One region of the Stenotrophomonas aracearum genome, then DNA from elsewhere that is predicted to be linked to it. Evidence: riboswitches for the same ligand, from Rfam matches in the RefSeq annotation. Region 1 holds a riboswitch; the other holds the start of a gene.
The links. Region 1 has a riboswitch for thiamine pyrophosphate ahead of thiC (phosphomethylpyrimidine synthase ThiC). Riboswitches for the same ligand answer to the same signal wherever they lie in the genome.
Positions count from the first base shown of each region.

Region 2: linked by a shared signal. The riboswitch ahead of PDM28_RS01155 (TonB-dependent receptor) and the one ahead of thiC (phosphomethylpyrimidine synthase ThiC) in region 1 are both predicted to bind thiamine pyrophosphate.

Region 1 covers NZ_CP115543.1:3,430,691-3,437,971, forward strand. Annotated here, with positions in the region: gene PDM28_RS15525 (TonB-dependent receptor) at 1-157, opposite strand, end outside; gene PDM28_RS15530 (helix-turn-helix transcriptional regulator) at 226-1,107, opposite strand; gene PDM28_RS15535 (winged helix-turn-helix domain-containing protein) at 1,231-3,543, opposite strand; gene PDM28_RS15540 (ion channel) at 3,793-4,470, opposite strand; gene thiC (phosphomethylpyrimidine synthase ThiC) at 4,511-6,388, opposite strand; TPP riboswitch at 6,487-6,588, opposite strand; gene PDM28_RS15550 (BCCT family transporter) at 6,656-7,281, shown strand, end outside.
Region 2 covers NZ_CP115543.1:273,418-280,698, reverse strand. Annotated here, with positions in the region: gene PDM28_RS01180 (ATP-binding protein) at 1-1,363, opposite strand, end outside; gene PDM28_RS01175 (transporter substrate-binding domain-containing protein) at 1,376-3,061, opposite strand; gene PDM28_RS01170 (type 2 periplasmic-binding domain-containing protein) at 3,037-3,363, opposite strand; gene PDM28_RS01165 (response regulator) at 3,442-4,080, shown strand; gene PDM28_RS01160 (phosphotransferase enzyme family protein) at 4,096-5,232, shown strand; TPP riboswitch at 5,274-5,369, shown strand; gene PDM28_RS01155 (TonB-dependent receptor) at 5,437-7,281, shown strand, end outside.

The DNA.
Region 1 (7,281 bases):
TGTTGGCGCCGCGAATGCGCGAGCCGGTGACCGAGATGCGATCGAGGTCAGTGGTGCCGGAGGCTGCTTCCTGTGCCGAAGCGAAGCTCGGCACGAGCGCCAGCGCAATGCCGGCCGGCAGAAGACCCAGCCGCACTGCGGGAGTACGAAAATTCATCAATCTCTCCAAGGTACGTTAGTAGCGTGTTAAACCGCCTCGGAAAGTTACGATTGCGTTACCGTTAATTATTTGCGCGATGCCACCGGACTGTTTGCCGACTTTGGCGGAAGCGATCCACCGGTCTGGCGGAAGCCCGACGCAGACTGCCCATAACGGGCGCGGAACGCACGCGCGAAGCTGCAGCAGTTGTCGAAACCGCTGGCTGCTGCCACTTCGCCAATCATCATGTCGGTGTCGCGCAGCAGGTCCGCCGCGCGTTCCAGGCGAAGACGCGCCGACAGCGACTGCGGGCTTTCTTCATACAGGCTCTGGAAGGTCTTGGACAGGTACCAGCTGGAGAAGTTGGTCAGTTCGGCCAGTTCGCCGATGCGCACCACGCGGTGGCTGTTGCCTTCCAGGTACAGGCGCGCGCGCTGCATGCGCCCGAACACCTGGCGCTTGCGGATGCGCGAACGACCGGGGCAACGCTGCACGCCGGTGGCCATGCCACGCTGCATCGCGGCCAGGTGCAGCAGTACCGGACGCAGGGCCTGCGCCGGTTGGCCAGTGGCCAGTACGTCGCGCCACAGGCGCAGGGCCACCCGCACTTCGCTGCGCGACATGCTGCCGCGCCCGGCGTACAGGCTGCAATCGGCCAGTTCGCCCAGCGCGCGCAGCGCGTCCGGGGTCAGGCTCAGGCCGATGCACAGGCCATCACGGCCTGCCTGGATCATCGGCTTGGACTCTTTCTCGAATGCAATCCATTCGCGCTGGCGCAGGCGGAAGCGGCCTTCCTTGGATTCGACCCAGGCGCTGCCACGCAGCTGCATCCACACGGTGAACGTGGTGCCGGCCGTCTGTAGGCTGCCCAGCCGGGCAACACCGAGACAGGTCGGCAGCGGACCGTCGTCGACGATCTTGTCCAGGGAAAGCGATTGGCCGCGATCGGCCAGGGAAAGCTGACGCATGACGTACACCGGGGTTTGCCGTAACAGGGCTCCCGTTTTGCCAAATCAGGTCAACGCGGTCAGGAAGATTCGACGAGATTGATCCGAATTCGTCACGATGCCATCACGAAGAAAGTACGACGACTACTTTCCTTTCCAGAACAACAGGTTGGGCGCAGCCGAGAACACCGGGCGCGGCGGTTCGGGCAGCGTCATCACGCCGATATCGGCGCCATCGGCGACCGCCAGGGCCAGGTAGACGGCACTGCCGTCGGGCTGCGCGCTGAAGCCGTTGCCGGCGCTGAGGCGATCCGCATCCAGGCACACTTCTTCACCATTGGAAGGCGCATTGATGCGCGCGAACACGGTGGAGCAGTCGGCACGGCTGGACAGGTAATCCAGGCTGCCGTCGCGTGCGACCGCCCAGGTGCGGTAGCGCCAGCGCGACGGGCGGTCTTCGCTCACCTGCTGCACGCTGGCCGGATCCAGTTGCAGGTTGGCCGACCACAGGCCACCGGCGGACAAGCGGGTGAACAGCACGCGCTGATGGGCCGGATCCAGCCGCGCCTGGGATACGCCGTCCACGCTGCCGAGCAGCTTCCACGGTGTTGCGCGGCGGTCGAACAGCGACAACCGCATGCGTTCGTCGTGATCGCGTTCGACCACCAGGATGTGGTCGTTGTCGCCGGCGTACAGCGCTTGCAACGGTTGCGCCACCGGTACCGGCAACGCCACGATCTGCTCGTCGCGCGGTGAGACTTCGTAGATCACCGGCTGTGCCTGCGCGTCGCGGCCGGAGACCAGCAGGTGCCGGCTGTCGGGCGACCAGTCCGCCGACTGGCGGGTTTCCGGGCGCAGGCCTTCCACCGGACGCAGCGACTCCGGTCGGCCCAGGTCGGCCCACCACAGGCCGTAATTGCCGGAGCGATCGGAGGTGAACACCAGTTGCTGGCCATCCGGCGCCAGCATCGGCTGGCCATCGCGGCCGTTGGACGGGAACAGGCGCTCGGGGGTTCCGGGGCGTCCGTCCCTGACCGGCACGCGGAACAGGCCGAACTGCGCCTTGCGGTGCACGAACGCCAGCATGTTGCTGTGTCGCGACAGTGCCGGCGACTGCGCATCGTCCAGGCCGACATCGCGCAACGTGCGCGTTTCGGTGTCCAGTTCGTACAGGCGCGCTTCGCTGTCGACGCGCCGGCCGAACACGATGTGGCGGCTGTCGCCGCGCCAGGCCCAGCCGCGGATCTCGGCCGAATCGCTGGTGAGCTGTTCGGGTTCGCCGCCGGTGGCGGGCAGGCGCCACAGGTCGCCGATCTGCGGGTTGCGCACGAACACGATCCAGCGCCCATCGGGCGAGAACCGCGGCGCATAGTCGAAACTGTCCTCGGCAGCCGGGTAGTCGACCGGGGTCCAGGCGCCGCTGGCGATGTCCAGCACGCGGATGCCCCGGTGCGCATGGCGACCGGACAACGAACCGAACACCAGACCGCGCCCGTCCGGGGTCCAGTCGAAGCTGAGCAGCTCGGTACCGTCGCAGCGCGTGACATGGCGGATCGCACCACCGGTCGCGCTGGCGATCAGTACTTCGCAGCTGGCCTCCGGCCCGAAGCGCGCGAAGGCAATGTCGCGGCCGTTCGGCGACCAGTTCGGGAAACGGTCGGAATGCCCGGCCGGGGTGTCGGTGAGCAGGCGTGCCGGTGCATTGCCCGAGGTCTGCACCTTGATCGCGCTGCCGCCGCCGCTGGCATCGTCGGCCTCGTAGGCGACCTGCGACCCGTCCGGCGACACCGTGGGATAGGTTTCAAAGCCCGCCGTGGCGGTGATCAGCCGGTACGGGCGCTGCGGGCTGCCGACCACGCGGCTGCCGTCTTCCAGCACGCCGTTGGGCGTGGGTGCACCGGCCGGGCGCTGCAGCAGCAGCGCGGTCAGCACCAGCAGCGCCATCGCCATGGCCAGGCCGATCGCCAGGAACACGTAGCGGCGGGTACGCCGCCAGCGGCTGCGCGGACGCGGCGCGGGCGCGGGCGCAGGGGCCGCGAACACGGCGGCCAGCGCGTCGCGCTCGTCGTCACCGGGCGCGCTGTCGACGTCGGGCAGCGGTTCGGCCAGCACCGACACCGGCTGCAGCAGCCGGTACCCGGTCTTGGCGATGGTTTCGATATAGGCGGTGCCGGCCTCGTCGTCGCGCGAGAAGGCTTTTCGCAACTGGGTGATGGCCTGGGTCAGCACATCGTTGGTGGGCAGCGTGTCCGGCCAGACCTCGGCGAACAGGTCGTCGCGGGTGACCACCGCCCCGGGCACGCGCATCAACACCTTGAGCACACCCAGCGCTTTGGGCGTCAAGCGCCGCGGACGGCGCGCGCCGTCCACCACCACTTCACGCGACGACAGCGTGATGGTGCATTCGCCGATCCGGATGCGGTCGGCAGCGGGTGTCTCACTCTCTATGACGTTCATTCCGGTACTGCTGCGACAACTGAACAACTGGAACGCAGCGACCGAACCGCCAGATTCCGCACATGGCATCAGCGCAAAGCGCAAAAACACTGAAGCGCGCGAATACTAGCCTAAGCAGGTTAAACGGCGCCTGTGCGTCGGGAAGACATCAGGCCCTCTCTCGCCGACGAATCCATACAATTTGCTGCACTATTCGCGCCTTCGGGCGCGATTTTTTTATCTGCGATTCAGCAAAGTTTTATTGTTGATTCAGCTTCGTGCATTCCGAATCATGGTCAGGCCCACCAGGCGCGACACCACCAGCGCGACGTACATCACGCCGGCGAACTGTTCGAGCATCACCAGCGCACGCGCCTGCGGGTGGATGGGCACCACATCGCTGAGGCCAACGCCAGACAGCAAGCTGAAGCTCAGATAAAGCAATTCCATCCAGGTGCGAAGCTCGTTCTCGCTGGTCGCTACGAAGCTGCCCGGGTACCACTGCTGGCAGACCGCGAAGGCGAAGGCGAACGCCCACGCCAGCAGGGTGAAGGTGGCCCCCGCGGCGAACAGCTCGTCGCGGGTGACCTTGTGGTCCTGCAGCATGTAGGCAATCAGGCTGCCAGCCGTATAGAAGTACAGCAGGCATTCGAGCAGCTGCGCGGTGGTGACCAGCGCCGGGCGCCCGAGCAACGCGCCGGCGATGGAAAACACCACCGAGGGAATGGCCAGCACCAGTGCCAGCCACATCCCCAGCGGGCTGCGCCGCACCACCCAGATCGCCAGGCCCAGCACGGCGATGCCGAACGCGCCGAACAGCGCGCGACCGGCCCCGGACTCGTCCATGGCGGGGTACATCAGCACGCCCAGCAACTGCACGCCCAGCAGCCAGGCCGACGGATGCCGGCGGGCAATGGCCAGCCACTTGGTGGTGCGTGCAATCGCCATCGTCCGTCCCCGGTCCCCAGTGTGGTGCCCGGAGCTTAGCTCACTCCTGCCGATAGACCTGTGCACCCTGTGCACGGAACTGGCTGGACTTCTCGGCCATGCCTGCAGCCAGCGCGTCCTGCTCGTCCAGGCCCTGCCCGGCCGCATAGTCGCGCACGTCCTGGGTGATCTTCATCGAACAGAAGTGCGGCCCGCACATCGAACAGAAATGAGCCAGCTTGTGCGCGTCCTTGGGCAGGGTCTCGTCGTGGAATTCACGCGCCTTCTCCGGGTCCAGGCCGAGGTGGAACTGGTCTTCCCAGCGGAACTCGAAGCGCGCCTTGCTCAGCGCGTTGTCGCGCACCTGCGCACCGGGATGGCCCTTGGCGAGGTCGGCGGCATGCGCGGCGATGCGGTAGGCCATGATGCCGTCGCGTACGTCCTGGCGGTTGGGCAGCCCGAGGTGCTCCTTGGGGGTGACGTAGCAGAGCATCGCGGTGCCATACCAGCCGATCATCGCCGCACCGATCGCGCTGGTGATGTGGTCATAACCCGGCGCGATGTCGGTGGTGAGTGGCCCCAGTGTGTAGAACGGTGCCTCCCCACACTCGTGGAGCTGCTTGTCCATGTTCTCCTTGATGAGCTGCATGGGCACGTGGCCGGGCCCTTCGATCATGGTCTGCACGTCGTGCTTCCAGGCGATCTTCGTGAGTTCGCCCAGCGCTTCGAGTTCACCGAACTGCGCCGCGTCGTTGGCGTCGGCAATGCAGCCCGGGCGCAGGCCATCGCCAAGCGAGAAGGTCACGTCGTAGGCCTTCATGATTTCGCAGATCTCTTCGAAATGTGTGTACAGGAAGTTCTCGCGGTGATGCGCCAGGCACCACTTGGCCATGATCGACCCACCGCGCGAGACGATGCCGGTGACCCGCTTCGCGGTGAGCGGCACATGGCGCAGCAGCACGCCGGCGTGGACGGTGAAGTAATCCACCCCCTGTTCGGCCTGTTCGACCAGGGTGTCGCGGAAGATCTCCCAGGTCAGTTCCTCGGCACGGCCGTCGACCTTCTCCAGCGCCTGGTAGATCGGCACGGTACCGATCGCCACCGGCGAGTTGCGCAGGATCCATTCGCGGGTTTCATGGATGTGCTTGCCGGTGGACAGGTCCATCACCGTGTCGCCGCCCCACCGGATCGCCCAGACCAGTTTTTCCACTTCCTCGGCGATGCCCGAGGACACGGCGCTGTTGCCGATGTTGGCGTTGATCTTGGTGAGGAAGTTGCGGCCGATGATCATCGGTTCGCTTTCGGGGTGGTTGATGTTGTTGGGCAGCACCGCACGCCCGCGCGCGATTTCCGAGCGGACGAATTCGGGCGTGATGACTGCGGGAATGGACGCGCCGAACGATTGTCCGGGGTGCTGCGCCAGCAGCGCCTTGTCGCGCACCTGCTCCAGCCGCTGGTTCTCGCGGATGGCGACGAACTCCATCTCCGGAGTGATGATGCCGCGCCGCGCGTAATGCATCTGGGTGACGTTGGCGCCGGCCAGCGCGCGGCGTGGCTGCAGGCGCGAGGGGAAGCGCACGGCGTCCAGGCGGGTGTCGGTTTCGCGTGAGCGTCCGAAGGCAGAGCTCAAGTGCGGTAGCAGTTCGGTGTCGCCGCGTTCGGCCACCCAGCCGGCACGCAGGGCCGGCAGGCCGGTGGAGAGATCAATGCGCGCCTCCGGGTCGGTGTACGGGCCGGAGGTGTCATAGACGGTCAGCGGGGCGTTTTCCTCGCCCCCGAACAGCGTGGGGGTACGGGTCAGCGCGATTTCGCGCATCGGCACCTGCAGGTCGCTGCGCGAGCCGGGTACGTGGATCTTGCGCGAGCCGGGGATCGGCCGGGTGACCGAGGCGGAGAGTTGCTGGGCCTGCTGCTGCAGGCTGGAAGTTTGTGCGTTCACGACATCGTCCTGGGTACTCGCCCGCACGGGGTGTGCGGAACGGGGACGAAGCGGCGGCGCACGGCAGTCGCAGGGCGCACGGGTCCCGCGCGGCATGCAGCTGCTGTAGCGAAGCTTCCCTACGCCGGTATCAACCGGATCAGGTTCGATGGGACTGTCTCAACCGTGGCCCCAGGGCCGCGGTACCCCCGCTTCGGGGCGGATTAGAGCACAGCCCGGCCCGAACGTGAACACGGGTGTCATCCGGGCTTGGCTAGACTGCCCGGCATGGTCTTCAGAATCTCCATCGCGCTGGTCCTGCTGCTGGTGCTGGCCGCCGGCATCGCCCCGGATGCCTTCAATGACATCGTCCGCGGCGGTCTGGTCCACATCGTCCGCGGCGCGGGGTGGCTGTACCTGTTGGTGGTGTTCATCACCCTCTCCTTCCTGCTCTACCTCGCCTTTGGCCGGCTGGGCAGCCTGCGCATCGGCGGCGAAGACGCCGAGCCGGAGTTCTCCAACGCCAGCTGGATGGCGATGCTGTTCGCGGCGGGCATGGGCATCGGCCTGGTGTTCTGGGGCGCGGCCGAGCCGGTCTCGCACTTCGTCACCCCGCCCGAGGGCCTGCCGCCGCAGAGCATGGAAGCGGCGCGCGCCGCGATGCGCTACGTGTTCTTCCACTGGGGCCTGCACCCGTGGGCGATCTACGCCCTGATCGGGTTGGCGATGGCGTGGTTCCAGTTCAACCGCAATGGTCGCGGCCAGATCAGCGATCTGCTGCAACCGCTGATCGGTGCACACCATCGCGGCTGGATGGGCACGGTGGTGGACGTGGCGGCGGTGGTGGCCACCGCGATCGGTGTCGCCACCACGCTGGGCTTCGGCACCATCCAGATCGCCGCCGGCCTGGAGCG
Region 2 (7,281 bases), 1.2 Mb from region 1:
GCAGGTCGTCCGCGGTGGCTTCGCGCATGCTGTCGATCAGCACCGTCGCCACGTGCTCGGAGCCGAACCGGCGCACGATCGCCGCACGCGTCGGCGGCGCTGCCGGTACCGCCGCCGCCAGCGGCAGCTCCGGTTCCGGCGCGGCGTCGCCTTCGTCGGAGGGCAACCAGCGGCGCAGTGCCTGGCGCAACGTGGCCAGCGCCACCGGCTTGGCCAGCAGGTCATCCATGCCCGCTTCGCGGCAGCGCTGCACGTCTTCCGCCAGCGCGCTGGCGGTCAGCGCGAGCACCGGCATGCGCTGGCCACTGCCACGTTCACGCTCGCGGATGTGCCGGGTCAGCGTGTAGCCATCCATCACCGGCATGCGGCAATCGGTGATCACCAGGTCGAAGTGCGCGGCGTCCAGCAGCGCCAGCGCCGCTTCGCCATCCACCGCCACCTCGTGCTGCAGGCCCAGCTGCTGCAGGCGCCAGCGCATCAGTGCCTGGTTGGTGGGGTGGTCTTCCACCACCAGCACGCGCCGCCGCGCCTGCCCGGCCGGCAGCGGCTCCACCTCGCCGCCGGCGCGCTGGTCATCGCGCGCCACCGCGTCGGCCGGCACCAGCGGCAGGCTCACCACCACGTCCACGCGGGTGCCCTTGCCCGGTTCGCTCTGCATTTCCAGCTTCCCGCGCATCAGGCCGACGAGCCGCTGGCAGATGCTCAGCCCCAGCCCGGTGCCGCCGTAATGGCGGGTAATGGCCACGTCGGCCTGCGCGAACGGCTTGAACAGCCGCTCGCGCTGCTCGGCTGAAATGCCGATGCCGGTATCGATCACGCTCAGGCGCAGGGTCTGCGAGATCTCGTCGGCGCGGTCTACCGACAGCGCGATGCTGACCGATCCCTCATTGGTGAACTTGATCGCATTGCTGAGCAGGTTGAACACGATCTGGCGCAGGCGCATGCCGTCGGCCAGGTGCTGTGGACCCACCGCCGCGTCGACCTCCAGGCTCAGCGCCAGGCCCTTGCTGGACGCCTGCGGCGACAGCAGCTGCTGCACGTTGTCGAGCAGGGTGCGCAATGCCACCGGCTGCGGCTCCAGCGGCAGCGCGCCGGCTTCGATGCGCGAATAGTCGAGGATGTCGTCCAGGATCTGCCGCAGCATCTGCGCCGAGTCCTCGATCACGCTGATGATGCGGCGCTGTTCGCCGTCCAGCCCGGTGTGCGAGAGCGCTTCCACCATACCCAGCACCCCGCTCATCGGCGTTCGGATCTCGTGGCTCATGGTGGCCAGGAAATTCGACTTTGCCGCCGTGGCGCGTTCGGCAGCAGACTTCGCCGCCGCCAATGCGTCGGCCTGCGCGCGCGCTTCGGTCACGTCCACCCAGTAACCGCTTCACAGCACCGCACCGTCCGCAGCCGCATACGGCAGCGCGCGCGTGCGCACCCAGCGCACCACCCCGTGCGGACTGGTGCGGAATTCCAGGTCCAACGCGGAAAAGTCGCGCGCGGCTTCAATCAGCGCGGCGTGCACCGCCTCGCGGTCGCGTGGGTCGATCTTGTCGGCCAGGCGGGTTTCATCGGCAATCACCTCCTGCGTACTCACCCCGAACATCGATTGCAGGTCGCCGGTGATGTACGGGAAGGTGACCCGGCCATCGCTGTCGCGGCGCGCCTGGTAGACGATCGCCGGCAGGTTGTCGGTCACTTCCACCAGCCGCTGTTCCAGCTTGCGCCGCATGCTCACTTCGCGGCGCAGGCGCCAGTAGCCCCAGCCGTGCACGACGATGCCGGTGAGCAGCACCAGCGACAGCGGTACGGCCCAGCGCGCCACCGAACGCCAGTCCAGCCCGGTGCGGTATTCGGCCAGCAGCCAGTCGCCGCGGATCGCCGCCTGTTCGCGCGGGGTGATGTTGGCCAGCACGCGATCGAAGGTGGTGGCCAGCGGCGCGTACTGGCGCTTCACTGCCAGCGAGAGCTGGTCGCTGAAACCGGCCGGGGCCGCCACGTGCAGTTTGGCCGGGTACACCTCGCGCACCACCCGGTCGACCATGGCCAGGTTGCCGACGTAGGCGTCGGCATCCCCATTGGCCAATCGCGACAATGCCTGGTCCACGCTGCGCGCCGGCACGATCCGTGCCTTGGGCGCGTACTGCAGGATGTAACCGCGCAGGCGCTCGGGATCCGAAAGCAGGATGCTGCGCCCGTCCAGGTCGCCCAGGCCCAGCACCGAGCGGCTGTTGTTGGGGGTGACGATCACGTTGGGCACGCTGATGAAGGGCTGGCTGAACACCCAGTCGTCGCCCAGATAGTGCGCGTCGTTGGGCATGCCCATCACCACGTCCACGTCGCCCCGGCGCATCTGTTCGCGCACCTCGAACCAGTCGTGCGCCGGTACCCGGTTCAACTGCGCGCCGACCATGCGCAGCTGGCGCAGGTAGTCGCCCGCCACCCCGCTGGGCTCGCCGGCCGCGTCGATGAACGACAACGGCGCACCGGTGGGCGCATAGCCCATGCGCAGCGGCGTGGCCAGGACCCGGCGCTCGGCCTCGCCGAGGATCAGGCGCGACTGCGACGACCACTGCAGCGGCGGCAGCCAGCGCTTGTACAGGGCCTCGCGCTGCGCCTGGGTGACCGTGGAAAGCGCGCTGTCCAGCGCTTCGGCCAGCGGCTGGCGCGCATTGGGCACCCCGAAGTGCAGCCGCTCGGGCGGCAGGTCGCTGGGTCGCAGCAGGGCAATTCCGTCGAGCCCGTCCTGCCGGATCAGGGTGCTGGCCACGTGCGCGTTGCCGATGTACACGTCGGCATCGCCCTTGGCGACCATCGAAAGGGCCGCGCGGGTATTAGCCGCCGTCACCTGGCGGGCGGCCGGGAAACGGGCCCGGACCTGGCCACTGGTCAGGAATTCCTGCTCGGTCACCACCCGCAGCCCGGCCAGGTCGGGGTCGGTCGAGGTGCGGGTGTCGCCGACCCGGCCGACCAGCGCCAGCGGGGCGTCGGCATAGGATCCCGTGTAAACCATGCAGCGGGTCCGGTCGGGGGTCAGGGTGATGTTCATCACCACGTCGACCTCCCCCGGCATGCCGCATCCAGCACGGCGGCCCAATCACGGTATACCCGCACCTTCACCTGCACACCCAGCTGCCGGGTCAACAGCATCAGGTAGTCATGGCCAAGCCCGTCGGGTCGGCCGTTCTGCATCATTTCGAATGGTGGCCATCCGCTGTTGTACATGCCCAAAAGGATGGTAGGGTTCCGTTCGATCCAGTCGGCCTGGCGCGGTGAGAGCGAAGGGGCAGGGGCAGGCGCCGCCACGGCAACTGCACCGCCCAGCGCCCAACCCAGCCACAGCACGACCAGCCAGCGAACAAGCGAGGTACGCATGCTGTCTGTTCTCCCAGGAGTGATCCGCCCACGCGACGTGCCCCGTTGGGGCCGCTGCCTTCAAGGCAATACTAGTCCATGACCTTGCGCATAATCATCGCTGACGACCACCAGGTGGTCCGGGTCGGCGCCAGAGCGGCCATCGAAGCCAGTGGGGTGGGCGTACTGGTGGCTGAAGCCAGCAACGCAGACGAGTTGTTCGCTGCGCTGGAGCAGCACGAGTGCGATCTGCTCATCACCGACTACTCGATGCCACAGAGCAAACGGGTTGACGGAATCGACATGATCCAGAAAATCCGGCGCAACTATCCGGACCTGCGCGTGCTGCTCATGAGCGTCACACAGAACATCGCGATCCTGCGCATGGTGGTCAACAACGGCGTGCTCGGTCTGTTCGACAAGGGCTCGCTGGTGGAAGAACTGCCGTTGGCGATCCAGGCCGTGTCGCGTGGCCAACCGTATGTCAGCCGCAAGCTCCGCGAAATCATCGACCGGGTCGGCACCCAGTCCATCGGCGACGACCGCACGCGCGTGCTGTCGCCGCGCGAGGTGGAAGTGCTGCGCCTGCTCAGCAGTGGCATGACCGTCAAGAAGATCGCCGAGAAGCTGCACAAGAGCATGAGCACCATCAGCCGCCAGAAAGGCGATGCCATGCTCAAGCTCGGCCTGCGAAGCGACGCGGAACTGTTCGACTTCATGCGCGACAACAAGCTCTAAGGTTTTTTCCAGCGCGTGATGCACGACCACCACCACGTACAGGGCCTGGACAACGACCAGGTGGCCGCCGATTGGCCTGCGATCAGCGACGCCGAACTGGCGTGGCTTCGCGGGCACTACCCTGCGCTGGAAGGCGCGTGCGAGGTGCTCTGGCACAGCCCGCGGCCGTTTTCCGCTGCGGCGCTGGTGGAGTGTGGCGCGCAGCGTTTCTTCCTCAAGCGCCACCACGCCAGCGTGCGCACCGCTGCATTGCTGGGTGAAGAACATCGCTTCATCGCGCACCTGGCGGCTGCCGGGCTGCCGGTGGTGCAGGTATTGCACACGCATGACGGCGCCAGTGCGCTCGAACGCGACAACTGGACCTACGAACTGCATGCGCAGGGCGACGGCCACGACCTGTATCGCGACACGCCCTCTTGGACACCGCCACACGACCCCGCACATGCACACGCGGCCGGCGTCATGCTCGCGCGCCTGCACCTGGCCGCCAGCGACTACCACGCGCCCCAGCGCAGCACCCACCTGCTGGTGGCACGCGACGACCTGATCCGCGCGTGCGATCCGCTGGCACTGCTGCGCAGTGAACTGCCGACCCGGCCGGCGCTGGCCGATTACCTGTCGCGGCAGCCGTGGGAACACGACCTGCAGCGCGCCGTGCTGCCATGGCATGCAGCGCTCGGCGAGCACCTGCAGGACGAGCCGGTGCTGTGGGGCCACAACGACTGGCATGTCTCCAACCTGCTCTGGCACGGCCACGGTCCGGACGCGACGGTGGCCACCGTGTTCGACTTCGGGCTGGCCTCCCCGGCCAGTGCGCTGTTCGACCTGGCCACCGCGATCGAGCGCAACGCCGTGGCGTGGCTGGACGACGCTGGTGGCGGCCCGGTCGCCCACGCGGACATCGCCCTGGCCCTGCTGGCCGGCTACCGTCAGGTACGGCCGCTGTCCGCCGCCCAGGTGCACCTGCTGGCCGACCTGCTGCCGCTGGTGCATTTCGACTTCGCCCTGTCGGAAGTCGAGTATTTCCAAGGAATTACCGGCTCCCCGGCGAATGCCGACGTGGCCTACCACACCTTCCTGCTCGGCCATGCCGACTGGTTCTCCAGCGACGCCGGCTGGGCCCTGCTGGACACCCTGCACGCCGCCGCCTGAGCCGGTGGGCTCGCCACGGCGGCCGATTGGTGTGAAAATGACCACTGAAGCGGGGGTGCCTGGATCTGCCAGGCTGAGAGAGTCCCTTGGAACCTGATCCGGTTTGCACCGGCGTAGGGAGCTTTGAGCAGCAGGCGCACCCCCGTTCCGGGCCGGTGTGCGCGCGTGCCTTCGCTTCGTCTCCTTTGGCTGATGACGAATCGAATGAACCGCTGCTACCGCCTCACGCTGCTGACCGCCGCCCTCTGCGCCGCCCTGCCCCTGCACGCCGCCGAACGGTCGCCCACCGACCTGGCCGGCGTGCGCGTACAGGCCAACAAACCGGCCGCGCCCCCCGCGCCGAGCAGCAGCTTCGGCAACGCCGACTGGAAGAACACCCCGGCCTCGGTCAACGTGCTGGACCGTGCGTTGCTCGACCAGCTGCAGGTGCGCACGCTGTCCGAGGTGGCGCGGCACGATGCCTCGCTGGGCGACAGCTACGCACCGGTGGGCTACTACCAGAACATCGCCATCCGCGGCTTCACACTGGACCCCGCCACGGGTTACCGCTTCAACGGGCTCTCCATCGCCGGCGAACAGCGCCTGGCGCTGGAGAACGTGCAGCAGGTGGAAATCCTCAAGGGCGAGGCCGGCCTGGCCGCCGGCGTGATGGCGCCGGGCGGCATCATCAACTACGTGGGCAAGCGCCCGGCCGAAGTGCGCAACGTCACCCTCGCCACCGACCAGGAAGGCTCGCGCTATGTCGCCGCCGACGTCGGCACCTGGATCACGCCGCGCTTCGGCGTGCGCGTCAATGCCGCCTGGGACGACACCGCGTCCTACATCGACCACGCCGACGGTCGCCGCAACTTCTACTCGGTGGCGGCCGACTGGCTGATCGGCGAGCGCGGCAAGCTGGAACTGGACGCCAACTACCAGACCAGCGCGCAGCGTTCGGCCAGCGGCTACCAGCTGCTCGGCGGCAGCGTGCTGCCGCGCGGGGTGGACCGCAGCCGCATGCTCGGCCACCAGCCCTGGCAGCAGCCGGTGGGCATCGACAGCACCAACATCACCGCGTTGCACACCTTCGACTTCACCCCGGACTGGCAGTCGCGCGTGGCCGTCGGCCACAGCCGCTCGGTGATCGATGACAACGTCGCCTTCGCCTACGGCTGTTACTACGCCGCCGGGTGTGCCGACGGCAGCGTGCCGGGCAACTACTTCGCCCCCAATGGCGATTACGACATCTACGACTACCGCAGCCCCGACGACACCCGCGTCAACGACGAAGCGCGCGGCGAACTGCGCGGCCGCTTCGCCACCGGCTCGGTGCGGCATGAACTCTCGTTCGGGCTGAGCGCGTTCCACCGCACCGTGGACAAGCGCCAGAACGTCAACGAATACGTGGGCACCGCCAACATCGCCGACGCGCAGGTGCCGGTGTTCGATCCTTCACCGCTGCAGCCGGGCCCGTCCGCGCGGCGCCTGGACAGCCGGCAGCGCGCGGTGTTCGCGCTGGACCGCATGCACTTCGGCGACAACTGGCAGTGGCTGGCCGGCGGCCGCTACGTGCGCCTGGACGAGCGCGCCTATGACAAGCGCGGCACGCCGGAGCGGCACAGCCGCATGTCGCAGTTCCTGCCGCAGACCGCGCTGATCTGGCAGGCCAGTGAGCGCGTCAACGTGTATGCGAGCTATGTGGAAGGCCTTTCCCTGGGCCAGGAAGCGCCGTTCTGGACCAGCAACGGCAGCACCTTCCTACCGGCCATGCAGTCGCGCCAGCGCGAGGTGGGCATCAAGTACGCCGCGGCCGATGGCCTGATGCTGGGCGCGGCGGTGTTCCGCATCAGCCAGCCGTTCCAGTACGCCAAGCCGGACGACAGCGATGCGGGCTTCACCTTTGTGCAGGAAGGCACCCAAGCGCATACGGGCCTGGAGCTCACCGCCAACGGCCAGGTCACCGAACGGCTTACCGTGAATGCCAGCGCCAGCCTGCTGCAGGCGCGGGCACGCGATGCCGGCACCGCGTACTACGACGGCCAGCAGCTGGTGAACGTTCCCAAGGTGCGT